DNA from 3 places in the Geodermatophilus sp. SYSU D00698 genome. Region 2 is predicted to be linked to each of the others. Evidence: riboswitches for the same ligand, from Rfam matches in the RefSeq annotation. Region 2 holds a riboswitch; each other region holds the start of a gene.
What was found. Region 2 has a riboswitch for cyclic di-AMP ahead of ACI8AB_RS04475 (transglycosylase family protein). Riboswitches for the same ligand answer to the same signal wherever they lie in the genome.
Positions count from the first base shown of each region.

Region 1: it holds a riboswitch for cyclic di-AMP, as region 2 does, so the genes downstream of both, ACI8AB_RS15375 (hypothetical protein) here and ACI8AB_RS04475 (transglycosylase family protein) in region 2, are expected to answer to the same signal.
Region 3: it holds a riboswitch for cyclic di-AMP, as region 2 does, so the genes downstream of both, ACI8AB_RS07785 (aggregation-promoting factor C-terminal-like domain-containing protein) here and ACI8AB_RS04475 (transglycosylase family protein) in region 2, are expected to answer to the same signal.

Region 1 covers NZ_JBJGZD010000016.1:51,996-61,209, reverse strand. Annotated here, with positions in the region: gene ACI8AB_RS15405 (bifunctional RNase H/acid phosphatase) at 1-281, shown strand, start outside; gene ACI8AB_RS15400 (dihydrofolate reductase family protein) at 368-958, shown strand; gene nadA (quinolinate synthase NadA) at 1,070-2,101, shown strand; gene ACI8AB_RS15390 (sulfite exporter TauE/SafE family protein) at 2,105-2,857, opposite strand; gene ACI8AB_RS15385 (DoxX family protein) at 2,882-3,241, shown strand; gene ACI8AB_RS15380 (PIG-L deacetylase family protein) at 3,271-3,990, shown strand; gene ACI8AB_RS15375 (hypothetical protein) at 4,037-4,615, opposite strand; cyclic di-AMP (ydaO/yuaA leader) riboswitch at 4,874-5,031, opposite strand; RNA gene rnpB (RNase P RNA component class A) at 5,157-5,568, shown strand; gene ACI8AB_RS15365 (dihydrofolate reductase family protein) at 6,195-6,758, shown strand; gene ACI8AB_RS15360 (YciI family protein) at 6,986-7,366, shown strand; gene ACI8AB_RS15355 (dihydrofolate reductase family protein) at 7,473-8,072, shown strand; gene ACI8AB_RS15350 (dihydrofolate reductase family protein) at 8,069-8,653, shown strand; gene ACI8AB_RS15345 (dihydrofolate reductase family protein) at 8,650-9,177, opposite strand.
Region 2 covers NZ_JBJGZD010000003.1:235,494-244,707, forward strand. Annotated here, with positions in the region: gene ACI8AB_RS04465 (demethylmenaquinone methyltransferase) at 1-301, opposite strand, end outside; gene ACI8AB_RS04470 (isochorismate synthase) at 338-1,612, shown strand; gene ACI8AB_RS04475 (transglycosylase family protein) at 1,709-2,863, opposite strand; cyclic di-AMP (ydaO/yuaA leader) riboswitch at 2,868-3,037, opposite strand; gene menD (2-succinyl-5-enolpyruvyl-6-hydroxy-3-cyclohexene-1-carboxylic-acid synthase) at 3,378-5,057, opposite strand; gene ACI8AB_RS04485 (o-succinylbenzoate synthase) at 5,054-6,013, opposite strand; gene menE (o-succinylbenzoate--CoA ligase) at 6,055-7,194, shown strand; gene ACI8AB_RS04495 (1,4-dihydroxy-2-naphthoate polyprenyltransferase) at 7,194-8,066, shown strand; gene ACI8AB_RS04500 (DUF4229 domain-containing protein) at 8,074-8,385, opposite strand; gene ACI8AB_RS04505 (Lrp/AsnC family transcriptional regulator) at 8,415-8,924, opposite strand; gene ACI8AB_RS04510 (hypothetical protein) at 8,960-9,169, shown strand.
Region 3 covers NZ_JBJGZD010000006.1:131,702-140,915, forward strand. Annotated here, with positions in the region: gene ACI8AB_RS07765 (AmiS/UreI family transporter) at 1-268, shown strand, start outside; gene ACI8AB_RS07770 (FMN reductase) at 265-888, opposite strand; gene ACI8AB_RS07775 (LLM class flavin-dependent oxidoreductase) at 885-2,057, opposite strand; gene ACI8AB_RS07780 (hypothetical protein) at 2,317-3,213, shown strand; cyclic di-AMP (ydaO/yuaA leader) riboswitch at 3,365-3,525, shown strand; gene ACI8AB_RS07785 (aggregation-promoting factor C-terminal-like domain-containing protein) at 3,767-4,708, shown strand; gene ACI8AB_RS07790 (class I SAM-dependent methyltransferase) at 4,716-5,375, shown strand; gene ACI8AB_RS07795 (SDR family NAD(P)-dependent oxidoreductase) at 5,399-6,238, shown strand; gene ACI8AB_RS07800 (DUF72 domain-containing protein) at 6,255-6,983, shown strand; gene ACI8AB_RS07805 (hypothetical protein) at 7,050-7,472, shown strand; gene ACI8AB_RS07810 (M18 family aminopeptidase) at 7,460-8,731, opposite strand; gene argG (argininosuccinate synthase) at 8,812-9,214, shown strand, end outside.

The DNA.
Region 1 (9,214 bases), on a different contig from region 2:
GCGACGTGACGGTGGCCGCGCCGGGCGGCGAGTCGGTGGCCGACGTGTCGCGCCGCGTCGGCCGCGCCCGGGAGCGGCTGCTCGAGCGGCACGCCGGGAGGACGGTGCTCGTGGTCAGCCACGTGACCCCGATCAAGCTGCTGCTCGCCGCGGGCCTCGGCGCCGGCGACGAGGTGGTGCACCGGGTGTTCCTCGAGGCGGCGTCGCTGTCGACGGTGGCGTGGAGCTCCGACGGCCGCACCTCGGTCCGGCTGGTGAACGACACCGCCCACCTGCGCTGAGGACACTCAACCGATGAGTTGACGAACGCCCGCCGGTCTCCCCTGCAGGCGGCTCCGCCCCGGAGCCGGGAGCGAGGAGGTGCGCCATGGGCCGGGTGGTGCTGTTCGCGGCGGTGTCGCTGGACGGGTACGTCGGGCGGGACGACGACATGCCCGGGCCGCTGTTCGACTGGTACGCCAACGGCGACGTCGAGATGACCTTCAGCGACCCGGACCGGCCCTTCCGCGTGACCGCGGAGACGGCGGAGTTCCTCACCGACATGGCGACGTGGGTGGGCGTCATGGTCTGCGGGCGCCGGCTGTTCGACATCACCGACGGCTGGGGCGGCGTGCCCCCCAACGGCGAGCACGTCGTCGTGGTCACCCACCGGCCGGCCGACGACTGGCCGCACCGCGCCACCGCGCCGTTCACCTTCGCGCCCGACGTGCCGGCCGCGATCGGGCGGGCGAGGGAGCTCGCCGGCGACCGGGACGTCACGGTGAGCGCCGGGGACGTCGGCGGGCAGGCGCTGCGCGCGGGCCTGGTCGACCGGGTGGTGCTGGCGCTGGTCCCGGTGGTCCTGGGCTCGGGGCGGCCGTACTTCGGCGCCGGCGGCCCGCCGGAGATCCAGTTCGAGGACCCGGTGGTGGTGCAGGGCAGGCGGGTGACCCACCTGGTCTACGACGTGCGTCGCTGACGCCCCGGAGCGGGAAGTGGGCCGGGCGGCCCGGTGTTGCACCGGACACCCCCGCCGCCGCCCGCCGCGGCGCTCCGGGGACGATGAGCCCCCCGCACTCCGAGGAGCCCCGTGACCGCGACCATCGCGCCCGCCACCCCCACCGTCGCCGGCGACGAGCGCACCCTGTCGGCCGCCGAGTACGAGAACTGGGCGGCAGAGGTCCGCCGGCTCGCCGACGAGCGCGGTGCGGTGGTGCTCGCGCACAACTACCAGGTGCCCGAGATCCAGGACGTCGCCCACTTCACCGGCGACTCCCTCCACCTGTCGCGGGTCGCGGCGCAGACCGACGCCCGCGAGATCGTGTTCTGCGGCGTCCACTTCATGGCCGAGACGGCGAAGATCCTCTCGCCGGACAAGACGGTGCTGCTGCCCGACCACGCCGCCGGCTGCTCCCTGGCCGACTCGATCACCGCCGAGCAGCTGCGCGAGTGGAAGGCCCAGCACCCGGGCGCCGTCGTCGTCAGCTACGTCAACACCACCGCGGCGGTGAAGGCGGAGACCGACGTCTGCTGCACCTCGTCGAACGCCGCCGACGTCATCCGGTCCATCCCCGAGGACCGCGAGGTCCTGTTCTGCCCCGACCAGTTCCTCGGCGCGCACGTCAAGCGCGTGACCGGGCGGTCGAACATCCACGTGTGGGCGGGCGAGTGCCACGTGCACGCGGGCATCAGCCCGGCCGACGTCCGCGCGCAGGTGGCCGCGCACCCGGACGCCGAGATCCTCGTGCACCCCGAGTGCGGCTGCACCACCTCGGTGCTCGACCTGGTCAGCCACGGCGACCTGCCCGCCGACCGCACCCGCGTCCTGTCCACCGGCGGCATGGTCGAGGCCGCGGCGCGGACCTCGTCGGGCCAGGTGCTCGTCGCCACCGAGGTCGGCATCCTGCACCAGCTGCGGGCGCTCAACAGCGGGACGTCGTTCATCCCGATGAACAGCCGCGCGGCCTGCCGCTACATGAAGATGATCACCCCGGCCAAGCTGCTGCACACGCTGCGCACCGGCGAGGGCGCCGTCGACGTCGACCCGGAGACCGCCGCCCGCGCCCGCCGCGCCGTCGAGGCGATGATCGCCATCGGCGAGCCCGGCCGCGGCGGTGAGTGACGCTCAGATCCGCGTGAAGAGGTAGACGGACACCGCGACGCCGAAGACCACGATCAGCACCCGCAGCGGCGTCGCGGGGATGCGGCCGGCCACCCGTGCGCCGAGGAACCCGCCGACCAGGCTGGCCGGCGCCGCGACGGCGACCACCTGCCAGGCCACCGGCCCGAAGACGCCGAACACGACCAGCGTGACCGTCGCCGTCACCGCGGAGAACGCCGACTTCAGCGCGTTGGCCAGCGGCAGCCGGTGCAGTGCCGTCCCGAGCACCCCGACGAGGATGACGCCGAGCGCGCCGCCGAAGTAGCCGCCGTAGACGGTGGCGAGGAACAGCGCGAGGTACAGCCACCACGGGTCGCGGACGGCGCCGTCGTCGCGGTCGCGCAGCCGGCGGGTGAGCAGCGGCTGCACCGCGAGCAGCAGGCTGGCCAGCAGCACGAGCACGGGCACGACGACGTCGAACGCCTCGCTCGGCGTGGTCAGCAGCAGCACGCTGCCGGCGACGCCGCCCAGCGCCGAGACCGCACCGAGCCGCACCAGCCGGTCGCGCTGACCGGCGTACTCGCGGCGGAACCCGGCCATCCCGCCGAGGTAGCCCGGCCACTGCGCCACCGAGTTGGTGACGTTGGCCGCCACGGTGCCCAGGCCCAGCCCGACGAGGGTGGGGAAGAGGATCAGGGACCCGCCGCCGGCGATCGAGTTGACCGCTCCCGCGCCCAGGGCCACCGCGGCCGCGATCAGGAGGTCCGCGGCCGTCACGGGGCGCCAGCCTACGGTCGATGGGTGCGACTCCCCGCCCCGGCGACCTGGCTGGCCGCCGCCCTCGGCGGCTCCGGCGTGCTGCACCTGGTGCGGCCGCGGACGTTCGAGTGGCTGGTGCCACCCGAGCTCGGCGACGCCCGCGCCTGGGTGCTCGGCAGCGGGGTCGCCGAGGTCGGCACCGCCGCGCTGCTGGCCGCGCCGGCGAGCCGCCGGGCCGGGGGACGGGCCGCGGCCGCGCTCCTGGCGTCGTTCGTGCCGGCCCACCTGCACCACCTCCGCGTGGCGCGCGGGCGCCCGGTGGTGCTGGCCGCGGCGGCGGTCCGGCTGCTGCTGCAGGTGCCGATGACCGCCGCGGCGCTCCGGGTGGCCCGGGGGCGCTGAGCGTCAGCGGCCGCGGGCAGACTGCCCGCATGACGGAGGCGTTCCCCGAGGACTGGCAGCGCGCCCTGGTCGTCGCCGCCCACCCCGACGACGTGGAGTACGGCTGCGCGGCCGCCGTCGCGGCGTGGACGGCGGCCGGGCGCGACGTCCGGTACGTGATGGCCACCAGCGGCGAGGCCGGCATCGCCGGGCTGCCGCCGGAGGCCGCCGGGCCGCTGCGCGAGCGCGAGCAGCGGGCCGCGGCCGCGGTGGTCGGCGTGTCGGTGGTCGAGTTCCTCGGCCACCCCGACGGGCGGCTGACCGAGGGGCTGGACCTGCGGCGGGCGGTCGCGGCGGCGATCCGGCGGCACCGCCCCGACCTCGTGGTCACGCTGCACTTCGGCGACACGTGGACGCCGCCGGGCGCCCCGCTCGGCTACTGGAACAGCGCCGACCACCGGGTGCTGGGCCGGGCGGTGGTCGACGCCGTCGGCGACGCGGCCAACGAGTGGATCTTCGCCGAGCTCGCCGACCCGGAGCCCTGGCGCGGGGTGCGCTGGACCGCCGTCTCCACGCCGGTGGGGGTCACGCACACCGTCGACGTGACCGACGTCGTCGACCGGGCGGTGGCCTCGCTGGCCGAGCACCGCCGCTACCTGCAGGCGCTGTCGGCCGACCCGGTCGAGGAGCAGGCCCGGCGACAGGTCGACACGGCGACCCCGGTCGTCGACGGCCGGCGGGTGGCCGGCTTCGCGCTGTACGCCGGCTGAGGCCGGACGCGGCCCCGGGGTGCGCCCGGGGCCGCGTCCGGGCCGGTCAGGGGTTGAAGCTCACGTGGACGTGGTCCATGTGGTTGGCGGTGGGGGACCCGCGGTCCTCCATCGCCCGCCAGCCGGAGCTCCCGATCACGAAGATCCGCTGCTTCCAGATGACGTAGTCGACGCCCATGCGCGCGGCGTTGTCGAGGACGTACTGGGCGACGGCGTTCCCCTTGGCGGAGTCGGCGTAGACCATGAAGTCCGCGGCGAGCTGCTGGGTGGGGGAGTGCCCGGGACGGGTGAGCACGGTGGACACCCCGCACCGCTGCGCGACCTCGGCGACGACGGGGCGGACGTGCGCCGCCCAGGCGCTGTAGGAGGTCGAGGAGGCGGTGGGCGCGCCGCTGAGGTTCGTGGACACCGCCGCGGGGGCGGCGGGTGCGGCCGCGGGGGCGGCGGGGGCCGCTGGCGCGGGCGCCGCGGCTCCTCCCCGGTCCTGGGACCAGCCGTTCGACCCGTCCCGGCGGGGGCCGTCCCAGTCGGCCTGGGCCACCGACTGGCCGCTGAGGCCGAAGGCGACGGCGAGGGCGCCGGCCGTGAGGGTCCGGCGGATCGTGCGCTTGCTGTTCGAGGGCATGACGAGGAGAGCTCCTGACGTCGGTTCCGCGTGGCGCCGTCCGTGGCTCGGCGGTCACCCGTCGCGTGGGGGGACCTGCGGGACGGGCCGGGACGCGGCCGGGCGGCGGGCGGCTGCTGGAGGGCAGGCCGACGCGAGGCCGGTCGTTTCCGGTCCGTGGAGGCGCGGCGACCGGCGGAGGTGGGCGGGTCGCGGCGCTCGTCGCAGAGTGCGGGGCACGCCGGGGCAGGCGCCGTCGGCGCACCCCCTGGTGGATCTCCGTTCTCCTGTGGCCGCCTACCGGGTCAGCTGACGGGTTCGGGCGGGGAACTGCGCCCTACCCCCTCCCGGGTCCGGGAGGTGGGACTCACCCCGGTGGTGCGGTGGGTCCCCGGCTCACGGCCACCGCAGTGGCCGCGACTCGGCGGCACCCGGCTCGGTTCCCCCGGTGGAGGACGTGACGACCGGCCGGACGGAGCCACCGTAGGAGCGTCCGCCGGAGCCCGCAGCGCGGACTGAACAGTTCCGCTGAGGGGGTCCGTAGACTGGTCGGCACGACGGACGAGTCGGCTGGGCGGTCGCGTCGGCGGGGGAGACCCCGTCGCCGAGGAACGTCCGGGCTCCACAGGGCAGGGTGGTCGCTAACGGCGACCCGGGGTGACCCGCGGGACAGTGCCACAGAGAACAGACCGCCAGCAGTCCGCTGCTGGTGAGGGTGAAACGGTGGTGTAAGAGACCACCAGCGCACCGGGTGACCGGTGCGGCTCGGTAAACCCCACCCGGAGCAAGGTCGAGAAGGGACGGTGGCCGGGCGACCGGACACCGTCCTGCGCAGGCGTTCGAGGGCTGCCCGCCCGAGCCTGCGGGTGGACCGCTCGAGCCCGCCGGCAACGGCGGGCCTAGATGGATGACCGCCCATCGGGAGGCCGCGAGGCGCCCGAGGACAGAACCCGGCGTACAGGCCGACTCGTCCGTCGCCCGCCCTGACCTGCGGGTCTGCGGTCAGGGCGCGGCGCCGGTCCGCGCGGGGTCCGCCACTCGGCCGGGAACGGGGTCGACGGCGGCCCTCGGCCGGTCGCCGGAGCCGGGCCAGAGCCGGCTGCAGGCGACGAGCGTCCCGGCGGCGCCGGCGTGCCCGAGCCGGGCCTGGACGGTCGTCACCGACCCCCCCCGTGCCGGGTGAGCAGGCCGGCGTGGAAGGGCCGGAGGCTCTGCCGACCTCCGGGTGGAGACCGAGCCGGGCGGCAAGAGGCCGGAGCAGCGGGCTCGACGTCGTCGCGGGCGTCATGACGTCGGTCGGTCACGGCGATCGTCGGCCGAGGTCGGCTCGCCCTCTTCCCGGCTGCGGGTGCTGACGACGATCGGCTCCGGGATGATCCGGCCCGCGTCACGCGGCCCCTGCGCCCCCGGCATGGACGTCGAGCGGCCGGACGACGAGGCTGCGACCCGTCCCACGGGGCGCTGTGCCGGTCGTCGCCCCTCCTCGTACGCGGCATCCGCTCGGCGCGGTGGTCGGCCGGCCCTCGGTGTGGCCGGACCGGTCAGTTCTCCGTGCCGTGTCGGTCCGTACGCCGAACACCGACCCACGGGAGGCCATGCGATGCGGAGACTGACCTTCGCCATGAACCTGAGCCTGGACGGCTACACCGCCGCGCCCGGCGACGACCTCGGCTGGAGCGTGCCGAGCGACGAGCTGTTCCAGTGGTGGTCCGACCGGGTGGCGGCCACGGGCCTGGCGCTGTACGGGCGCAGACTGTGGGAGACGATGAGCTCCCACTGGCCGACCGCCGACCAGCAGCCCGGCGCCACACCGGCGCACATCGAGTACGCCCGCCGCTGGCGGGACATGCCGAAGGTGGTGTTCTCCTCGACGACCAGCGCGGTCGACGGGAACGCCCGCCTGGTCACCGGCGACGCCGTCACCGAGATCACCCGGCTCAAGGCCGGGGACGGCGGTCCCATGGACGTCGGTGGCGCCACCCTCGCCGCGGCGGCCATGCGGGCCGGGTTGATCGACGAGTACGCGCTCGTCACCCACCCGGTCCTGGTGGGCGGCGGCACGCCGTTCTTCACGGCCCTGGACGACCGGGTGGACCTGGACCTGGTGGAGACCCGGACGTTTCCCGGCGGCGTGCTCCTGACCAGGTACGAGACCAGGCGGTGAACACCCGGCCCCGGATCGGCAGGCCGACTCGTCCGTCGCCCCCCTCCGCCGATCCGCGCACGACCGGGTCGACGGCGTCCGGTCGTCCGGGCCCGGTCGCGGGTGGCTGCCGGTGCGTCGCCGCCAGGCGACCCCACCGACGGGACCCGACCGATGAGTCGCCGCGGCGACCGGGGTCCCTCTCGTGGAGCGGCCGGACGGGCCGCGGCGACCACCCGGGAGGACCCGTGACGCAGTACCTGCTGTCCATGCCGCACGACTCGGCCGAGGAACCGACGATGGCGACGATGGACCCCGCCGAGCTGGAGGCCGCCCTGGCGGCGGCCGGCGCCTTCCTGGAGGAGCTGGCGGCGTCCGGCACGCTGGTCTTCGCCGGTGGGCTGCACCCGCCGTCGACCGCGGTCACCGTCGACCACACCGGGGACGACCTCGCCCTCACCGACGGGCCGTACACGCAGGCGCCGGAGTACCTCGGCGGCTTCTGGGTCGTCGAGGCGCCGGACCGGGCGGCGGCCGTCTCCTGGGCGGCGAAGGCGTCCCGGGCGCTCGGCGCGCGGATCGAGGTCCGCGCCTTCCAGGAGGTACCGGCACAGCGCCCGGCGGTGTGAGGTCGCGCCGCCGTGTCCCCCGGGGCGGCTCCCGGGAGGCGGGACCGATGAGATCGCCCGCGTCCGCCGGTCCGAGCTCCCGGACCGGCGGAGACCAGGAGGACGGATGCGGAAGATCGTCGTGCACATGATGCTGTCGCTGGACGGCTACTTCGAGGGGCCGGACCACGACCTGGGCTGGCACCGCGTCGACGAGGAGCTGCACGGGCACTTCAACGAGGAGCTCGCGACCAAGAGCGCCTTCCTCGAGGGCCGGGTCACCTACGAGCTCATGGAGGCGTACTGGCCGACCGCCGACCAGGACCCGGACGCCCCGCCGACGATGCGCGAGTTCGCCGGCATATGGCGGGCGGTGCCGAAGATCGTGTTCTCCCGCACGCTGCGGGAGGTCGGCCCCAACGCCTCGCTGCGGGCAGAGGTGGACCCCGACGAGATCCGCGCACTGCAGCAGCAGCCCGGCGGCGACATGACGCTCGGCGGGGTCGACCTGGCCGCGACCTTCCGCCGGCTAGACCTGGTCGACGAGTACCGGCTCTACGTCAACCCCGTCGTCGTCGGGCGCGGTCGACGGCTCTTCGAGACCACCGACGAGCCGACCGACCTGGAGCTGGTGGAGAACCGGCGGTTCGGCAACGGTGTCGTCCTGCTGCGCTACGCCGTCCGGCGGCCGGCAGCCGGCCGACCGCACCCGGGGAGGGCATCGTGACCGCCACCTACACCTTCGACGTCTTCTGCAGCCTCGACGGCTTCGGCTCCTACGGCGAGGACGGCGACTGGGGCGGCTACTGGGGCAAGGAGGGCCCGGAGTTCCTCGACCACCGCCTCGCGCAGTACCGCGCGGAGCAGCGGCTGGTCCTCGGGGCCACCACCTTCCGGGAGTTCGTGCAGTTCCTGGACCCGGCCCAGGTCACCGACCCGCTGAACACCCGGATGCGGACCATGCCGACGACGGTCGTGTCGACGACGCTGCGGGGCCCCCTCGACTGGCCCGACGCGACCCTCGAGCACGGGGACGCCGTCGACGTCGTCGCCCGGCTCAAGGAGGAGTCCGCCGTGCCGCTGCGCTCGCACGGCAGCCTGTCGGTGAACCGGGCGCTGATGGCCGCCGGCCTGGTCGACCGCGTCCAGGTGACGGTCTTCCCGGTGATCACCGGCCGGACCGGGACGGCGCCGGTCTTCGCGGGCGCGGCCGACTTCGACCTCGAACTGCTCGGGAGCCGGACGTTCGACGGCCGCATCCAGGAGCTCGTCTACCGGCCCACCCTGCACGGCGGGGCCGCCGGCTAGGGGCGCACCACCCGGTAGTTGAGCAGCACGATCCCGGAGGGGAAGGGGTGGCACTCGATCAGCCGGAGCCTGGTGCTCCCCGTCATCGTGCCGAAGAAGGGCACGCCGTCCCCGAGGACGACGGGGACGACGGACACGCCCAGCTCGTCGACGAGCCCGAGCTGCAGGAGCTGGGTCACCAGCCGCCCGCCGCCGAAGACGCAGATGTCCCTGCCGGGGTCGATCCGGGACCGCACGGTGTCGATCAGCCGGGTCAGGTCGCCGGCGTACGCGTGCGTGTTCCGGCCGGTCGGCAGGTCGGCGTCGTGGGTGACCACCCAGGTCGGCACGCCACCGACACCGGCGGTGCCCATCTCCCGGTACGTGTTCGCGCCGACGACGTAGGCCCCGGTGCGGGCCTCGGTCTCCGCGAAGCCGTAGTCCTCACCCGGGGCCATGGCGTCGTTGAGCCACGCGAGGTCCCCGGACCTCGACTGGATGAAGCCGTCCAGGCTGGCCGCCATCCCGGCGAAGACCGTCGCCATGCCGGACGAGCGTAGGGCGCGACGGCCCGCGGTCCCA
Region 2 (9,214 bases):
CGCCGGCCAGCAGCATCCCCTGGGAGAAGTCGCAGGCGACGGCGCGCACGCCCCCGGCGGCGAGCTCCACCGTGGAGACGGCGGTGCCGGCGGCGACGTCGAGGACGAGGTCCCCCGGCCGGGCGCCCAGCGCCTCGCGGGTGGCCCGCCGCCAGGCGGCGTCGCGACCGCCGGAGAGCACGGTGTTGGTGAGGTCGTAGCGGCGGGCGACACCGTCGAACATGGCCGCGACCTCGTGCGGCTGCTTGTCCAGCCCGGCCCTCGACCCGGCGGTGTGTGCGCTGTCTCGCCGGTCTGCCACGGCGGACGACGCTACCGGCTGCCTACGCTGGGGGACGTGACGGCAGCGGCGGTGACCACCCCGGACGCCGCCGCGCCCGCCGTGACCACGGTCGCGCTGCCCGACTCCCCCGACCTGCTGGCGCTGCTGCCGCGCGAGGGCGCGCTGTCCTGGGTGCGCCGCGGCGAGGGCCTGGTCGGCTGGGGCGAGGCCGACCGCCTCGAGGTCTCCGGTCCCGGCGCGCTGGCCGAGGCCGCCGCCTGGTGGGCCGACCGCAGCGCCGCCCTCGCCGTCGACGACGAGGTGGGCGTGCCCGGCTCCGGGCCGGTCGTGTTCGCGAGCGCCGCGTTCGACCCCGCGCGGGAGACGTCGGTGTTCGTCGTCCCCGAGGTCGTCGTCGGCCGCCGCGACGGCGTCGCCTGGGTGACCACGAGCGGCGACGCCGACCCGGGCGACGTGCTGGCGGCGGCCCGCGAGCCGCTGACCCCCGCGCCGGGGCGGCTGCGCTACGCCGACGGCGCGCTCGACCCCGCCTCGTGGTGCGGCGCGGTGTCCGCCGCGATCGGCCGCATCGGCGCCGGTGACCTCGCCAAGGTGGTGCTCGCGCGCGACCTGCTGGTCACCGCCGACGTGCCGCTGGACCCCCGCCGCCTGCTCGACCGGCTGGCCGCCCGCTTCCCCGACTGCTGGACCTTCGCCGTCGACGGGCTGCTCGGCGCCACCCCCGAGCTGCTGCTGCGCCGCACCGGCCGGCAGCTGTCGGCGCGGGTGCTGGCCGGCACCGCCCCGCGCGGCGCGGGCGCCGAGGACGAGCGGCTCGCGGCCGGCCTGCTGGCCAGCGCCAAGGACCGCGCCGAGCACGCCCTCGCCGTCGACTCGCTCGTGCGGGCGCTCGACCCGTTCTGCACCGCGCTGTCGGTGCCGGAGCAGCCCTCGCTGCTCACGCTGCCCAACGTGCGGCACCTGGCCACCGACGTCGTCGGCACCCAGCGCCGCTCGGGCGCCCGCGGCCGCGCCGGGCTGCTGGAGCTGGTCGACGCCGTGCACCCCACCGCCGCCGTCTGCGGCACCCCGCCCGAGGCCGCCGCCGGGGTCATCGCCGAGCTGGAGGGCATGGACCGCGGCCGCTACGCCGGGCCAGTGGGCTGGCTCGACGCCCGCGGGGACGGCGAGTTCGGGCTGGCCCTCCGCTGCGCGCAGCTGGTCGACGACGACCCGTGCTCGGCCCGGCTGTTCGCCGGCTGCGGCATCGTCGCCGGCTCCGACCCGGCGGCCGAGCTCGCCGAGACCCAGTCGAAGTTCGCCGCCTTCCAGGCCGCGCTCGAGGGCTGAGCCGGCCCGCTCCCGGCCGGCCGCCGTCCTGCCCCGGGAACGACGAGGGCCCCGGCCGCGGCGCGCGGTCGGGGCCCTCGTCGGGTGAGGCGGAGGTCAGCCCACGTAGTTCACGTGCACGTGGTCCATGTGGTTGGCGGTCGCGCCGCCGCGGTCCTCCATCGCCTTCCAGGCGCCGTCGGGCGAGGTCAGGATGCGCTGCTGCCAGATGACGTACTCGACGCCGAGCTCGTCCCAGTGGTCGACGTGGTACTGGGCGATCGCGTCGCCGAGGGCGGCGTCGGACATGACCATGTAGTCCAGCGCCTTGCCGGAGGGGTGGCCGTCCGGGTCGACCGCGCTGGCCCGCGTGCCGCCGAGGGTGATGTCCGCGGCGCCCGGGACGTTGCTGACGACGGCGTTCGCCGCCGCCTGCACGGCCTCGTGGATCGCGCCGGCGGTGTTCGTGATCTCGGCGACGACCGAGGCCTGCGCGACCTGCGGGGCGGCCTCGGCGATCGGCGGGGTGGCGGCGGGCGCCGCCTCGCCGGCGGCGGCGACCGGGGCCGGGGCGGCCTCGGCGGCGGGAGCCGCAGCGGCCTCGGCCGGGGCGGCGGTCGAGCCGCTGAGCGCCAGCACCTGACCGGGGTAGATCCGGTTCGGGTTGCCGCCGATGACGTCGACGTTGCGCTCGTAGAGCTCCCGCCAGCTCTGGCCGTGGGCGGCGGCGATCTTCGCCACCGTGTCCCGCCAGCGGACGGTGTACTCCTCGGTGCTGACCTCGGCCTGCTCGGCCGGCGCGGCCTGCTCGGCGGCCGGCTGCTCGGCCGGAGCGGCCGGGGCCCCGGCGGCCGGGGCGACCTGCTCGGCGGGAGCGGCCGGCGCCTCGGCGGCAGCCGCGGTGGTGCCGTCGGTCAGGTACTTGCCGCAGGTCGGCCAGGCGCCGACGCCCTGGCCGGCCAGGACGGCCTCGGCGATCTGGACCTGCTCGGCCGGGGTGGCGAGGTCGGCGCGCGGGGCGAGGTCGGTGCCCCCGAAGGCGGCCCAGGTGGACTGGCTGAACTGCAGCCCGCCGTAGTAGCCGTTGCCGGTGTTGATGCTCCAGTTGCCACTGGACTCGCACTGGGCGACGCCGGTCCAGTCGTGGGTGGTGGAGGCGGAGGCCGGCGAGCTCAGGACGCCCAGACCGACGGCGGCGGCGCCGGCGGCGACAGGGGCCTTGGCGATGACCTTCTTGGTGCGGACGTAGCGGGGTGCGCGGTGCTTGGGCATGGTGATGATCTCCCGATCACCGCCGGCGAGGTGAGCTGTCGGGTTCGGGCGATCGGTGCCCGGCCGCGGTCCGCGGCTTCACCCCGAGGCGCGCTCCGACAGGCCCCCGTAGGCCGTCGCGCGCCGGAAGAGTGGGTCCCCCACCCCTGCCCTGGGAGTTGACGTGGGCGACCGGTGGGCAGGGTTTGGCGGACCGGTGCCGCGCTCCGTGTTCGCTGAGCGCAGCCAAAACGTTACGTGTCGTCATGTCGACTGTCGTCGTGACGGCGGTCACACGGCGGTTCGGCCGGGGCGCGTGGGGTATGGCGTGACGTCGGCGTGACCACCGCGCGGGTAACGGAACCCGCTGCTCGTCGCGCAGGATCGGGCCCTGCCGGGGTCGTGCCGCCCCCGCCGCGGCCGCGCCGGGTCCCGTGACGAAGGCCACCGGGAACGCGTGCCGGACCGGCCCGTCACGAGGGCCCGGGACGGGCTCCCGGCCGTGCCCGGCCCCGTCCGGCGCTCCTCGGACCGGTCAGGCCAGCGCGCGGCCCGCGGCCTCCCGCAGGGCGACGGCGAGGTCGGCCTCCGCGCGCTGGTCGGTGCGGGCGACGACCACCCGCGGCCCGCCGCGCGCCAGCGCGGCGGCGAGCTCCTCCGGCGTGGTCACCGCCATCGACTCCCACCCCAGGGACGCCGCGACGGCGACCAGGTCCCGCCCGTGCGGCGTGCCGAACACCCGCCGGTAGTCGCGGGCGTACGCCGGCCGCCCGGGCTCCAGCTGGGCGAAGATCCCGCCCCCGTCGTTGTCGGGCACCACCACGGTGAGGTCCGGGCGCGGCTCGCCCTCGCCGGTGAGCAGCCCCTGCAGGTCGTGCAGGAACGTCAGGTCGCCCATGAGCGCCACCGCCGGCCCGCCGTGGACCAGCGCGGCGCCGACGGCGGTGGACACCGTGCCGTCGATGCCGGCGACGCCGCGGTTGGCGAGCACGGCGACGTCGCCGCGCGGGACGGCGAGCCGGTCGACGTCGCGCACCGGCGTGGAGGAGCCGAGCACCAGCAGCGCCCCAGGCGGCAGCGCGGCGACGACGTCGCGGGCCAGCCGGGCGGCGGTCAGCCCGGGCGCGGCGTCGAGCGCGGCGTCGACGGCGGCGCCCACCCGGTCCGCGGCCGCGCGCCAGGCGGCGGCCCAGCCGGGGTCGCAGGGCGGCCCGGCCGGCGGGGCGGCGCGGGTGACCAGCGCGGCGGAGCGGCCGGCGTCGGGCCAGCGCGGCCCGGCGACCACGGTCTCCACGCGCACCCGCGGGTCGGCCAGCAGCGCGGACACCGGCCGGGACAGCGTCGGCCGGCCGACGACGACCACCCGGTCGGGCCGGTGCGCGTCCAGCCAGCCGGGCACGCCGAGCAGCAGCGCCCCGCCGCGCACGGCGCCGTCGGTCCACGCCCCGCCGCTCGGCTCGGCGACCACCGGCCAGCCGGCCGCGGCGGCGCCGGCCGCCCACGCCCGGCCGGCGGCGTCGGGCCCGTCCCCGGCGACGACGAGCGTGCGCGGGCCGTCGGCGATCGGTGCGGCCGCGGCGGGCGCGGACGCGCCGGCGGTCCACGGCGCGCCACCGTCCCGGCCGGCCCACGGGCCCTCCAGCGGGCCGGGCTCCTCCTCGGGCAGCAGCGGGTCGCGGAAGGGCAGGTCCAGCTGCACCGGCCCGGGGTCGCCGGACAGGACGCCGGTGGCCGCGAGCAGCGCCCGGGACACCACCGAGCGCCAGTAGCGGTTCTGCGCGGCCTCGCGGCCGGCCTCGGGCACGCCGACGTCGGCCGCCCAGCGCACCGCACCGCCGTACAGGCCCGGCTGCTCGATCGTCTGGTTGGCGCCGGTGCCGCGCAGCTCCGGCGGCCGGTCGGCGGTGAGCGCCAGCAGCGGCACCCCGCTGACGTCGGCCTCGAGGACGGCGGCGTGCAGGTGCGCGGTCGCCGTCCCGGAGGTGGTGAGCACCGGCACCGGCCGGCCGGATGCGCGGGCCAGGCCCAGGGCGAGGAAGGACGCCGTCCGCTCGTCGATGCGCACGTGCAGCCGCAGGACGCCGGCCCGCTCGGCGGCGGCCAGCGCCAGCGCGACCGGCGCCGAGCGGGAGCCGGGCGCGACGACGGCGTCGCGGACGCCGCCGCGGACCAGCTCGTCGACCAGCACGCGGGCCAGCGCGGTGGAGGGGTTCACGCGGCCAGCACCGCGCCCAGCCGCTCCGTCCAGCGGGCGGTGACGTCGCCGGGCGCGGTCACGGCGTCCAGCCGGCCGGGGTCGGGCCGGGTCACCGGCAGCGCGCCGTCCACCGGCAGCAGCGGGGCGTCGGTGACGTCGCCGTCCAGGAGGGCGACCGTGGCCAGGCCGCAGGCGAAGGGCAGCTCGGGCAGCGCGGCGGCCAGCGCGACCCCCGCGGCGATGCCCACCGAGGACTCCAGCGCGGAGGAGACCACGCACGGCAGCCCATGCGCCTCGGCCACGCGCAGCGCGGCCCGCACGCCGCCGAGCGGCTGCACCTTGAGGACGACGACGTCGCCGGCCTCCCGCAGGTCGACGCCCAGCGGGTCGTCCGCGCGGCGCACGCCCTCGTCGACGGCGACCCGGACGTCGACCCGGCGGCGCAGCGCGGCGAGCTCGGCCAGCGTGGCGCAGGGCTGCTCGACGTACTCCAGGCCCACCCGGTCCAGCTCCCGGATGCGGGCGACGGCGGTGTCGACGTCCCAGGCGGCGTTGGCGTCCACCCGCAGCGCACCGGACGGGCCGAGCGCGTCGCGGACGGCCTCCACGCGGGCGAGGTCGTCGGCGGCGGTCTGGCCCGGCTCGGCCACCTTCACCTTCGCCGTCCGGCAGCCCGACGCGGTCACGATCGCGTGCGCCCGCTCGGCGCCCACCGCGGGGACGGTCACGTTGACCGGCACCGCGTCGCGCACCGGCGCGGGCCAGCCCTGCAACGCGGCCTCGGCGGCGGCCGCCCACCAGCGGCGGCTCTCCCGCACGCCGTAGTCCCAGAACGGGGAGAACTCTCCCCAGCCGGCCGGGCCGTGCACGAGCACGCCGTCGCGGACGTCGATGCCGCGGAAGCGGGTGCGCATCGGCACCGACCACACCGCCAGCCGGTCGATCCCCTCGGGGAGGCCGGCGGGGGTGATCACGCCCGCAAGCCTATGTCGCGCGCGACGTACCCTCGGGACCCGTGATCCGGCAGCTGACCGTCCTCCCCGCGCCGGACTCCCCCGACGCCGTCCTCGGCACCGTGCTGCCCGCCGTCCGCGCCTGCCTGGAGGGCGCCGCGCCGCTCGCCGTCCTCCCGGCCGGGCCGCCCGCGGCGGCCGCGCGGGAGGTCCTCGCGCCGGACGAGCCGCTCGAGGACGGCACCGACCTCGTCGTCGTCACCTCCGGGTCGACCGGCGGCCCGCGCGGCGTGCTGCTGCCGGCCGCGGCGCTGCGGGCCTCGGCGACGGCGACCCTCGACCGGCTCGGCGGCCCGGGCGCCTGGCTGCTCGCGCTGCCGGTGTCGGCGATCGCCGGGCTGCAGGTGCTGGTGCGGTCGGTGCTCGGCGGCACGGCGCCCACCGTGCTCGCGCCCGGGGAGGACCTGGCCGCGGGGGTGGCGCGGATGCCCGCCGGCCGGCGGTACACCGCGCTGGTGCCCACCCAGCTGCGCCGGTACCTGGAGCGCGAGCCGGCGGCGCTGCGCGCGTTCGACGCGGTGCTCGTCGGTGGCGCGGCCACCGACCCGGGGCTGCTGGCGCGCGCCCGCGAGGCCGGCGTCGCGGTGGTGACCACCTACGGCACGACCGAGACCGCGGGCGGGTGCGTCTACGACGGCGTCCCGCTCGACGGCGTCCGGGTGCGCGCGGACGACGAGGGGATCGCGATCGCCGGACCGGTGCTGGCGCTCGGCTACCGCCGCGACCCGGAGAGCACCGCGGCGGCGTTCGCCGGCGGGGAGTTCCGCACCCGCGACGCCGGCAGCGTCGGCCCCGACGGGCGGCTGACGGTGGCCGGGCGGCTCGACGACGTCGTCGTCACCGGCGGGGTGAACGTGGCCCCGCAGGCGGTCGAGGGGGCGCTGCGCGAGCACCCCGCCGTCGCCGACGCCGTGGTCTTCGGCCGGCCCGACGACGAGTGGGGGCAGCGGGTGGTGGCCGCCGTCGTCCCGGCGCCGGGCGCCGCACCCGACCTCGCGGCCCTGCGGCCGTGGGTGGCCGAGCGGCTGGGCGGCCCGTCCGCGCCGCGCGAGCTGCACCTGATCGGGTCGGTGCCGACGCTGCACACCGGCAAGCCCGACCGCCGCGGCGTGGCGGCCGCCCTGGGTGGAGGGGTCCGTTGATGGCGACGCCCGCGCAGTGGGTGGCCGGCGCCCGGCCCCGCACCCTGCCGGCCGCGCTCGCCCCGGTGCTCGTGGGCACCGGCGCCGCGGCCGCGCTCGACGGCTTCCGGCTCGTGCCCGCGCTGCTGGCGCTGCTCGTGGCCCTGGCGCTGCAGGTGGCGGTCAACTACGCCAACGACTACTCCGACGGCAGGCGCGGCACCGACGCCGTCCGGGTCGGGCCGATGCGGCTGGTCGGCTCGGGCGCGGCCTCGCCCCGCGCGGTGCTGACGGCGGCGCTGCTGTCCTTCGCCGTCGCGGGGGTCGCGGGGCTGGTGCTGGCGGCGCTGTCGAGCTGGTGGCTGGTCGCGGTCGGCGCGGTGTGCATCGCCGCGGCCTGGACCTACACCGGCGGCCCGCTGCCCTACGGCTACCGGGCGCTCGGCGAGGTGTTCGTCTTCGTGTTCTTCGGCCTGGTCGCCGTCGCCGGGACGACGTTCGCGCAGACCGGGCGGGTCGAGGGGCTGGCGCTGGCCGCCGCGGTGCCGATCGGGCTGCTGTCGGTGGCGCTGCTGGTGGTCAACAACCTGCGCGACGTCGAGGGCGACGCGCGGGTGGGCAAGCGCACGCTCGCGGTGCTGCTCGGCGACCGCGCGACCCGGCGGTTCTACGTCGGCCTGCTCGCGGTCGCGTTCGCCGTCGTCGTGGCGATCGGGGTGGGCCGGCCGTGGGCGCTGCTCGCGCTGGCCGCCGCGCCGCTGGCCGTGCCGCCGTCGCGGGTGGTGCTCTCCGGCGGCCGCGGGCCGGCGCTGATCGCCGCGCTGCAGGCCACCGGCCTGCTCACCCTGGCCACCGGCGTGCTGCTCGGCGCCGGGCTCGCCCTGTCGGGCTGAGGCGGGCTCAGGCGGCGGCGTCGCCCGACAGCCGGGCGCGCAGCTGCTCCTTGCGGGTGCGGCGGGCGACGCTGCGGGCGGCCAGGCCCTCGGTCAGCTTGTCGCGGACCGGGCGCAGCAGCACCAGCGCCACCGGCATCGACAGCAGCAGGCCGAACAGCAGCGCCGGGAAGCCGGGCAGACCGACCAGCCAGATCAGCGCGACGAGCGCGACGGCGATGACCAGCCGGCCGAGCGTGTAGAGCAGCAGCCACGGCGCGATCCGCGGCGGGGTCGCGGGACCGCCGGTGGGCGCGCCCGGGGTGGTGCTCTCGGCCATGCTGCTGTCCTCCTGCGTGCTGTCGGGCGTCATCCCGTCCGGCCCTCCCACTTCGTGGAGAGCACGACGGTCGTGCGGGTGCGGGCGACGCCCTCGATCCTGTTCAACGCGTTGATGGCGGCCTCGAGTGCCGGGATGTCGGTCACCCGGACCTTGAGCACGTAGCCCTCGCTGCCGGCGACCCGCCAGCAGTCCTCGACCTCGGGCATCGCCCGCAGCGCCGCCTCCACGCCGGTGTCGTCGACGGCGTCGCTCTCGATGACGCCGATCAGCGCGGTGACGTCGAGCCCGAGGGCGGCGGGGTCGACGACGGCGCGGTAGCCGAGGACCACGCCGGAGGCCTCCAGCTTGCCCACGCGCTCGTGCACGGCCGGCGCGGAGAGCCCGACCTGCCGGGCCAGCTCGGCGATGCTGGCGCGGCCGTTGGCGCGCAGCAGGTCGATCAGCTGCCGGTCGACGGCGTCGATGGGGGGCTCCGTCCAGGTCGTGTGCGGACGCGGTCGCGGCCCGCTCCCCCGAGTATCCCCGCGCTCGTACATTGGGTGCAGGGACGTTCCTGGAGAGGGGAGGCCGGGTGCCGGTCGTGCTGCTGCTGGTGGCGGTGCTCGTGGTGGTGCTCGTGGTCCGGGCGACGGCGGTCGCCGGGAGCGAGCTGCGCCGGGAGCGGCCGGCCCGTCGTCCGCGGCCCTCCCGCGCGTCCCGCCCGGTCGCCCCCGACGACGACCCGGAGTTCCTCCGCGAGCTCGGCCGCCGCGTCCGCCGCGACGACGGCTCCCCCGCCTAGCCGGACCGCAGGCCGAGGACCGCCCCGGCCAGCCGTCGGCCCTGC
Region 3 (9,214 bases), on a different contig from region 2:
GCTGCTCACCGGCTCCTGGGCCGACTACACCGGCACGTGGGCGGTCATCCTGGCCATCGTCCTGGCGGCCAGCCTGGTGCTGGCGTACCCGCGGCTGCGGGGCCGCCCGCAGCCGGCCGTCCCGCCGGCCGCGCCGGTGCCGGCGGGGCCGCCGGCCGCGCCGGAGGGCGTGCCGGTCGCCCGGCAGGCCCCCGAGCGCGACACGGCGCGGCACGCCGACCCGCGCGGCGGCGGGTCGTCCCAGGCGCCGGTCCAGGACCGGTCCTAGGCGGTGCCCCGGAGGAGGTCCTCGAAGGAGGGGACGTCGGTGAACGGGTCGGCCGGGCGGGCCGCCGCCGGCCGGCCGGTGACGACGTCGGCCAGCTCGCCGGCCGCGCGGGTGATCCGCGCGGCCAGCTCCTGGCCGGCGCCGTCCCCGCCGGCCCAGTCCTCGCTCGCCGCGAAGACCGCCGTCGGCACGGTCACCGCGCGCAGGTAGCTGAACAGCGGCCGCACGGCGTGCTCGAGCACCAGCGAGTGCCGGGCGGTGCCGGCGGTCGCCGCGAGCAGCACCGGCGTGCCGGTGAGCGCGTCCTTGTCCAGCACGTCGACGAAGGACTTGAACAGGCCGCTGTAGGAGGCGGTGAACACCGGCGTGACCGCGATGACCGCGTCCGCGCCGGTCACCGTCGCGACCGCCGCGCGCAGCGCGGCGTTGGGGAAGCCGGTGACGAGCGCGTCCGCGACGTCGCGGGCGTGCTCGCGCAGCTCGACGACCTCGACGGTGGCGTCCTCGCCGCGCTCGCGCAGCGCGGCGACGGTCGCCGCCGCGAGCCGGTCGGCCAGCAGCCGGGTCGACGACGGGACGCCGAGCCCCGCGCTGACGACGGCCAGGGTGCGGGTGGTCATCGGACGGACACCTCCTCGCGGGCCCCGTCGTCGGCACGGCCGGTGACGTCGTCACCCGCGGCGTACACCGTGGAGTCCTGCGCGCCGCCGCGCGCCGCCACCCGGGCGGCGTGGGTCGGGGCGTCGGGCACGTGCGCCGGCTTGAGCGCGGCGAACTCGCGGCGCAGCACCGGCACGACCTCCTCGCCGAGCAGGTCCAGCTGCTCGAGCACGGTCTTGAGCGGCAGGCCGGCGTGGTCGATCAGGAACAGCTGCCGCTGGTAGTCGCCGACGTAGTCGCGGAAGCCGAGGGTGCGCTCGACGACCTGCTGCGGGCTGCCCACCGTCAGCGGCGTCTCCCGGGAGAAGTCCTCGAGCGAGGGCCCGTGCCCGTAGACCGGCGCGTCGTCGAAGTAGGGCCGGAACTCGGCGACGGCGTCCTGGCTGTTCCTCCGCATGAACACCTGCCCGCCGAGGCCGACGATCGCCTGGTCGGCGGCGCCGTGGCCGTGGTGCTCGAACCGGGACCGGTAGAACTCCACCATCCGCTGGGTGTGCTCCTTCGGCCAGAAGATGTGGTTGTGGAAGAAGCCGTCGCCGTAGTAGGCGGCCTGCTCGGCGATCTGCGGCGAGCGGATCGAGCCGTGCCACACGAACGGCGGGACGCCGTCCAGCGGCCGCGGGGTGGAGGTGAAGCCCTGCAGCGGGGTGCGGAACCGGCCCTGCCAGTCCACGACCTCCTCGTCCCACAGCCGGCGCAGCAGCGCGTAGTTCTCCACCGCCAGCGGGATGCCGTTGCGGATGTCCTGGCCGAACCACGGGTAGACCGGGCCGGTGTTGCCGCGGCCCATCATCAGGTCGACGCGGCCGTCCGCGAGGTGCTGCAGCATCGCGTAGTCCTCGGCGATCTTCACCGGGTCGTTGGTGGTGATCAGCGTGGTCGACGTCGACAGCTGCAGCCGGGAGGTCTGCGCCGCGACGTAGGCCAGCGTGGTCGTGGGGGAGGACGAGAAGAACGGCGGGTTGTGGTGCTCACCGAGCGCGAAGACGTCGAGGCCCACCTCCTCGGCCTTCTTCGCGATGGTGACGACGGCCTTGATCCGCTCCGCCTCGCTCGGCGTCCGCCCCGTCGTCGGGTCGGTCGTGACGTCGCTGACCGTGAAGACCCCGAACTGCATCTCGCGCTCCATGTGGTTGAGAGTGCAACTACTGTACCCGGCCCAACGACCCGCCCCCGCCGGGCATTCCCGACGCCTCCGTGACCGTACTGAGACCTCTCGACCGCGCTCGGTGACCGGCCCGGCACGTCCGGGCGCGACCGGTCCGGACGCCCCGCACGCGTCCGTGTCGACCCGTCCGGCCGCACGCGGCGGGTGGAACTCTGTGATCACCCCCGACCGGCACGCCGGTGGGGGGCCGGATCGGACGGCGCACCGAGGGGGAACCGGGATGTCGCTGCGGGGACGGGGAGCTGCTCCCGACGGGACCGGGGACGGCACCGCGGAGCCGCCTCCGGGACGTGGGCTCGACGGCCTGCTGGGCACCGGACCGGTGTTCACCGGGGCGGTCCGCGGCTACGACCGCGTGCAGGTCGACGACTACGTCGCCTGGGCCGAGACCGAGCTCCTGGTCCTGCGCCGGGAGAACGAGCACCTGCTCAGCCGCTACGCCGCCGCCTCGGCCGAGTTGCAGAACGCCCGCCGGCGGCTGGCCCAGCTGGTCCGCGAGCGGCAGAGCCTGCCCGGCCCCGAGGACGCGGCGGCGATCGTGCGGCGGGCCGAGGAGGAGGCCGCCGCGCTGACCGCCGCCGCCGAGGAGGAGGCCGGGCGGATCCGCGCCGAGGCGCTCGCCGAGGCGCAGGCCCGGCTGTCCGGGGTGGCCGAGATGCGCGAGGCGGTGCTCGCCGCCCGCGAGCAGACCCGCAGCGAGGCCGCCGCCGTCCTCGAGGCCGCGCGCCGCGAGGCGGCCCGGCTGGAGGAGGCGGCCGCCGCGGAGCGCGAGCGGCGGGACCGCGAGGCCGCCGCGGCACGGGCGCGGGCCGACGCCGAGGCGCTCGAGCGCCGGCACGCCGTCGAGGCCGAGCTCGAGCCCCTGCGCGACGAGCGCGACCGGGCGCGCGACTGGCTGCGCCTGCTGACCGGGCAGTTGGACGAGGCGCTCGCCGTCGTCACCGGCGTCGTGCCCGACGACGTCCCCGCCCTGGGCGACAAGCGGGGGCTGGCCCGTCTGGAGGACTCCGCCGGTGGACTCCGGGCGGAGTCGCGTCCGGCGTCGTCCGGGACGGACGTGTCCGACGTGACACCGCTGCACGGGCCCGGCCGGCCCGAGGTGGCCGCGGCCTCCTGACCAGCGGCGACGCGGGGGCGGGTTCCGGGACGAGGGGGTCCGCCCCACCCGTCACGGCCGCACCTCCGGCCCCGGCGGTTGTCACGAACCGGTAACGACCGTACGGTGGCTGGCGTCCGGCTGGTCGTCAGGTCCCCGTCCTGGGGAGCCCGGCCGGACGCCGCCGAGTCGTGTCCGCGCCCGTGGACGCGAGCCGGGGACCCACCGCAGTACTGGGGTGAATCGCGCCCGCCGAGCTCCGGCCCGGCGCGCGTAGGGCTGCTTCCCGCCCGAACCCGTCAGCTAACTCGGTAGGCGGCTCACGGAAGAAACGGAGAGTCCCCGCATGCCCCGCCTCCGGGCCGAAGCGGCCCGCAGGTGCAGCTGCCCGCGCGCACACCGCGCTCCCGCGTCCGCCTGACGCCGGCCGCCCCTGCCCTGCCGCTCCCTGCGACGACGTCGCCGGGGACCCCGTAGTCCGCGACACCCGTAGCCCCGCGCCGCACGCGCATGCCCGAGGTCCGCCTCCGGGCCCGCTGCCGCGCGCACTCTCCCTCGGAGCCCTCACCCCCTCATGTCCCGCCACGTCCCGAACACGCCTGCCGACGCCCCCGCGACCGTCGAGCTCGCCACCGCCGACACCCCCGACACCGCCGCCGAGACCACGGCCGGCACCGCCACCCGCGAGCTGCCCGCGGTCGCGGACGCCGCCGAGGCCCCCGCCCGCCGGCGCCTGTTCCGCCGCGGCAGCCCGCCGCTGGGCCCGCGCCGCCCGGCCCTCCTGCTCGGCGCCGCCGCCGCCGGCGCGCTGATCGTCGGCGTCGTCTCCACCAGCGGCCCCGCCGCCTCCGCCGGCACCGACACCGCCGGCACCGCGGTCAGCGTCGCCGACGAGCTGGGCATCCCGCAGCAGCAGGCCGCGACCGCCCCCGACCTGACGTCGCTGGCCGACATCGCCGCCTCGCGCGCCGAGCGCAGCGCGCAGGAGGCCGGTGCCGCCCACGCGCAGCTCGCCGCCGAGCAGGCCGAGCGCGACCGCCAGGCCGCCGAGGCCGAGGCCGCCCGCGTCGCCGCCGAGCAGGAGGCCGCCCGCGTCGCCGCGGAGCAGGAGGCCGCCCGCCAGGCCGCCGAGGCGCAGGCCGCCGCCGAGGCCGCCGCCGCGGAGCAGGCCGCCGCGGAGCAGGCCGCCGAGGAGCAGGCCGCCGAGGAGGCCGCCCCCGCCGCGCCCTCCGGCTCCTTCAAGGACTACGCGCTGAGCAAGGTCGGCAGCGGCGAGCAGTTCTCCTGCCTGGAGAAGCTGTGGGGCAAGGAGAGCGGCTGGAACCCCAACGCCCAGAACCCCACCAGCACCGCCTACGGCATCCCGCAGTTCCTGGACTCCACCTGGGCCAGCACCGGGATCGCCAAGACCTCCGACGGCTACCGCCAGATCGACGCCGGCCTGATCTACATCGAGGAGCGCTACGGCTCGCCGTGCGACGCCTGGGCGCACAGCCAGGCCACCGGCTGGTACTGATCGACACGTGATTCATCGAGGGCCGGCCACCCGGGTGGTGCCAGCGGGGTTCGTCCGCGCGCACACCCAGGTGCGCCGGCCCTCGCTCGTCCCCGAGGTGCGGCTGCACGTCGCCGACGACGTCGTCGCCCTGTGGGAGGCGATGGAGACCGCGGCCGGCGGGGCGGGCGAGGAGCCGCCGTTCTGGGCCGCCGCCTGGCCCGGCGGGCAGGCGCTGGCCCGCCACCTGCTCGACGAGCCCGCCACCGTCGGCGGCCGCACGGTGCTCGACCTCGGGTCGGGCAGCGGCCTGGTGGCCGTCGCCGCCGTCCTCGCCGGTGCCCGGTGGGTGCTGGCCAGCGACGTCGACCCGTTCTCCCGGACGGCGGTCGGCGTCAACGCCGGCCTCAACGGCGTCGCGGGCATCAGCGTCACCGGCGACGTGCTGGACCGCGAGCCGCCCGCCGTCGACGTCGTCGTCGCCGGGGACGTCTGCTACGACCGGGAGATGACCGGGCGGGTGCTGCCCTTCCTCGACCGGGCGCGGGCCCGCGGCTGCGAGGTGCTCGTCGGCGACCCCGGCCGCCCGTACCTCCCGCACGAGCGGCTGGAGTCGGCCGCGGTGTACGAGGTCCCCGAGACGGAGGGGCCCGGGCTGCGCCGGACGACGGTGTGGCGGCTGCCCTGAGCGCCGCCGGATACGGTCGCCGCGTGCGCCCCTACGCCTTCACCGGTACCGCCGTCGTCACCGGGGCGGCCAGCGGCATCGGCGCCGCGCTCGCCCCGCGGCTGGCCGCCCGCGGCAACGACCTCGTGCTGCTCGACCGCGACGCCGAGCGGCTCGAGGGCGTCGCGGCGGCGGTGCGTGCGGCCTCCCCGGGCCAGTCGGTGGCCACCGTCGTCGCCGACCTCGCCGACGCCGGGCAGCTGCGCGCGGCCGCCGACCGGGTCGTCGCGGACCACCCGGGGACGACGCTGCTGGTCAACAACGCCGGCGTCGCGCTGGGCGGGCGGTTCGACCAGGTGACCCTCGAGGAGTTCGAGTGGGTCGTGGACGTCAACTTCCGCGCCACCGTCCGGCTCACCCACGCGCTGCTGCCGACGCTCCAGGCGCACCCCGGGTCGCACCTGGTGAACGTCTCCAGCCTGTTCGGGCTCATGGCGCCGGCCGGGCAGGCGGCGTACGCGTCGAGCAAGTTCGCCGTCCGCGGGTTCACCGAGGCGCTGCGGCACGAGCTGGCCGAGGACGGCGTCGGCGTGACCAGCGTGCACCCCGGTGGCATCGCGACCCGCATCGCCGAGACCGCCCGTGTCGCCAGTGGCGCGGACCCGGCGGAGGCCGAGCGGGGCAAGCGGGAGTTCGCCAGGCTGCTGCGGTACCCGGCCGGCCGCGCCGCGCAGCGGATCGTCGACGCGGTGGAGCGGCGCCGGCCGCGGCTGCTCATCGGCGCCAGCGCCGTCGTCCCGGACGTCCTGGTGCGCCTGGCGCCCGGCTCGTACGGGAGGGTGCTCGCCGCCGCCACCCGCCTGGCCGCCCTGCGCCGGGCCTGACCGCGCAGGGGCGCCGGTGGCCGTCCACGTCGGCACGTCGGGCTGGAGCTACGACCACTGGGAGGACGTCCTGTACCCGCCGGGGACGCCGTCCCGCGACCGGCTGGCCCACTACGTCCGCCGGTTCGGCACCGTCGAGCTCAACGCCAGCTTCTACCGCTGGCCGCGCACCGCGACCTTCGCCGGGTGGCGGCAGCGCCTGCCCGAGGGCTTCCGGCTGTCGGTCAAGGCCCCGCGCGGGCTGACCCACGCCAAGCGGCTGTACGCCCCGGAGGCCTGGGTCGAGCGGATGACCGCGGCCTGGCACGAGCTGGGGCCCCGGCGGGCGGTGCTGCTGGTCCAGCTGCACCCGGCCGCCGCCCGCGACGACGCCCGGCTCGACCACTTCCTCGGCCTGCTGCCGGACTGGATGCGGGTGGCCGTGGAGTTCCGGCACCCCAGCTGGCACGACGACGGCGTGTTCGCGCTGCTCGAGCGGCACGGCGCCGCCTACTGTGTGATGAGCGGCGCCGGCCTGCCGTGCGTGCTGCGCGCGACGGCGCCGTTCGTCTACGTCCGGCTGCACGGGCCCGACGCCGCGCACCTGTACGCCGGCTCCTACCCCGACGCCGACCTGCGCTGGTGGGCCGACCGGATCGGCGAGTGGGCCGGGCAGGGGCGCGACGTCTACGCGTACTTCAACAACGACGGGTACGGCCACGCGGTCCGGAACGCGGAGACCCTGCGCGCGCTGACCGGCGGCTGAGGTCCGCAGCCGCGAGACTGGGTCCGGTTCCCGCCCACCGGGGCGGGCGGGCCGGGGGAGGTGCGCGTGAGCGAGTCCGAGGACAGGCCCCGCGACGGCGGGCTGGTGGCGCGGTCGGTCGAGGAGTTCGTGGCGCAGCTGCGCGGCTTCACCGACCGGGCCACCCGGCTGGCCGCCGGCGCCGTCCCGTCGGGGCTGTCGCTGCCGCGGCTGCCCTCGCCGCCCGGGGCGATGTCGGCGGCGCAGGTGCGGTCGATCGCGTCGTCGGTGCGGGCGCAGCGGCAGCTCGTCGAGGGTCTGGTGGGCCAGTTGCAGGCCTTCGACGAGCAGCTGGCGGTCTTCGAGCGGATCCTCGAGCCGCTCGTCGAGTGGAGCGGCACCTGGGCGCGGCTGGAGGAGTCCTTCGCCGACGTCCTCCGCCGCTCCCCGTCGGACCGGCCGGCCGACCGGCCCACCGGCCAGGAACCGCCGCCCGCTCAGTCCTCGTAGCAGGCGGTCAGCGCGGCCACCACCAGCGGCACGTCGAGCGCGGAGGCGAGCTCGCGGCAGGAGTGCATGGCCAGCATCGGCGCGCCGACGTCGACGGTCGCCACGCCCAGCCGGGTGGCGGTCAGCGGGCCGATCGTCGAGCCGCAGGGCAGGTCGGCGCGGGAGACGAAGTACTGCACCGGCACGCCCGCCTCGGCGCACCGCTCGGCGAACCAGCCGCTGCCGGCCGCGTCGGTGGCGTAGGCCTGGTTGGCGTTCACCTTCAGCACCGGGCCGCCGCCGAGCTGCGGGGTGTGGGCGGGCTCGTGCCGGTCGTACCGGGTCGGGTGGACGGCGTGCGCCGTGTCCGCCGAGACCAGCCGGGACCGCGCGAGCGTCCGGGGCAGCGCCTGCGGGTCCGCGGGGTCGGTGACGGCGACCAGCCGGCGGACGACGTCCTCCAGGAAGCTGCCGCGCGCCCCCGACATCGAGCCGCTGCCCACCTCCTCGTGGTCGTTGGCGACCAGCACCTGGGTGCGCTCGCCGGGTGCCGCGCCGACCAGCGCCGTCACGCCGGCGTGGCAGCTGGCCAGGTTGTCCAGCCGCGGCGCCGCGACCCACGTGCCGTCCGCGCCGGCGGGGGCCGCGGGCTGGGTGTCGGCCAGCACCAGGTCGTGCCCGACGACGTCGCCCGGCGATCCCCCGACGGCCGCGGCGAGCGCCTCGGTGAGCCCGGGCTCGGTGTCCAGGTCCCGCGACCAGACGGGGACCAGGTGCCGCTGCGGGTCCAGCGTCAGCCCCTCGCGCACGCTCCGGTCGAGGTGGACGGCCAGCGACGGCAGCCGCAGCGGGGCGCCGTCGAGCCGGACCAGCGCGGTGCGGCCGCCGCGCAGCACCACCCGCCCGGCGACGGTCAGCTCCCGGTCCAGCCAGGTGTGCCACAACCCGCCGCCGTACGGCTCGACGCCGACCAGCCGGTAGCCGGCCTGCCGGACGTCGGACCGCGGCCGGACCCGGAAGGTGGGGGAGTCGGTGTGCGCGCCGACCAGCCGCATGCCGGCCTCGGCGAGCGGGGCGCTGCCCAGCCGGAACGCGACGAGGCTGCCCTGCCGCACCACGAAGTGCGCCCCGCCGGGGGCGAGCCGCCACGCGTCGGCCTCGGCCAGCTCGGTGAACCCGGCGGCGGTCAGCCGGCGGGTGAGCTCGGCCACGGCGTGGAACGGGGAGGGGGCGGCGTCGACGAGACCGCGCAGGTCGTCGCCGAGGGAGAGGTCCGGCACGCCTGCGATCCTGCCCCACGGGCCGGGCGCCCCGACCCCCGCCCGTGAATGGTCATGCGCGGACGTGCATAATCTCTCTCGTGTCCAAGGTGCTCACGTCCCTGCCCGTCGGCGAACGCGTCGGGATCGCCTTCTCCGGTGGTCTCGACACCTCCGTGGCGGTCGCCTGGATGCGCGACCGGGGCGCGGTCCCCTGCACCTACACCGCGGACATCGGCCAGTACGACGAGCCCGACATCGCCTCGGTGCCCGGCCGGGCCACCGCCTACGGCGCGGAGATCGCCCGGCTGGTCGACTGCCGCGAGGCGCTGGTCGAGGAGGGCCTGGCGGCCCTGACCTGCGGGGCGTTCCACATCCGCTCCGGCGGGCGCAGCTACTTCAACACCACCCCGCTCGGCCGCGCGGTCACCGGCACGCTGCTGGTGCGCGCCATGCTCGAGGACGACGTCCAGATCTGGGGCGACGGCTCGACGTTCAAGGGCA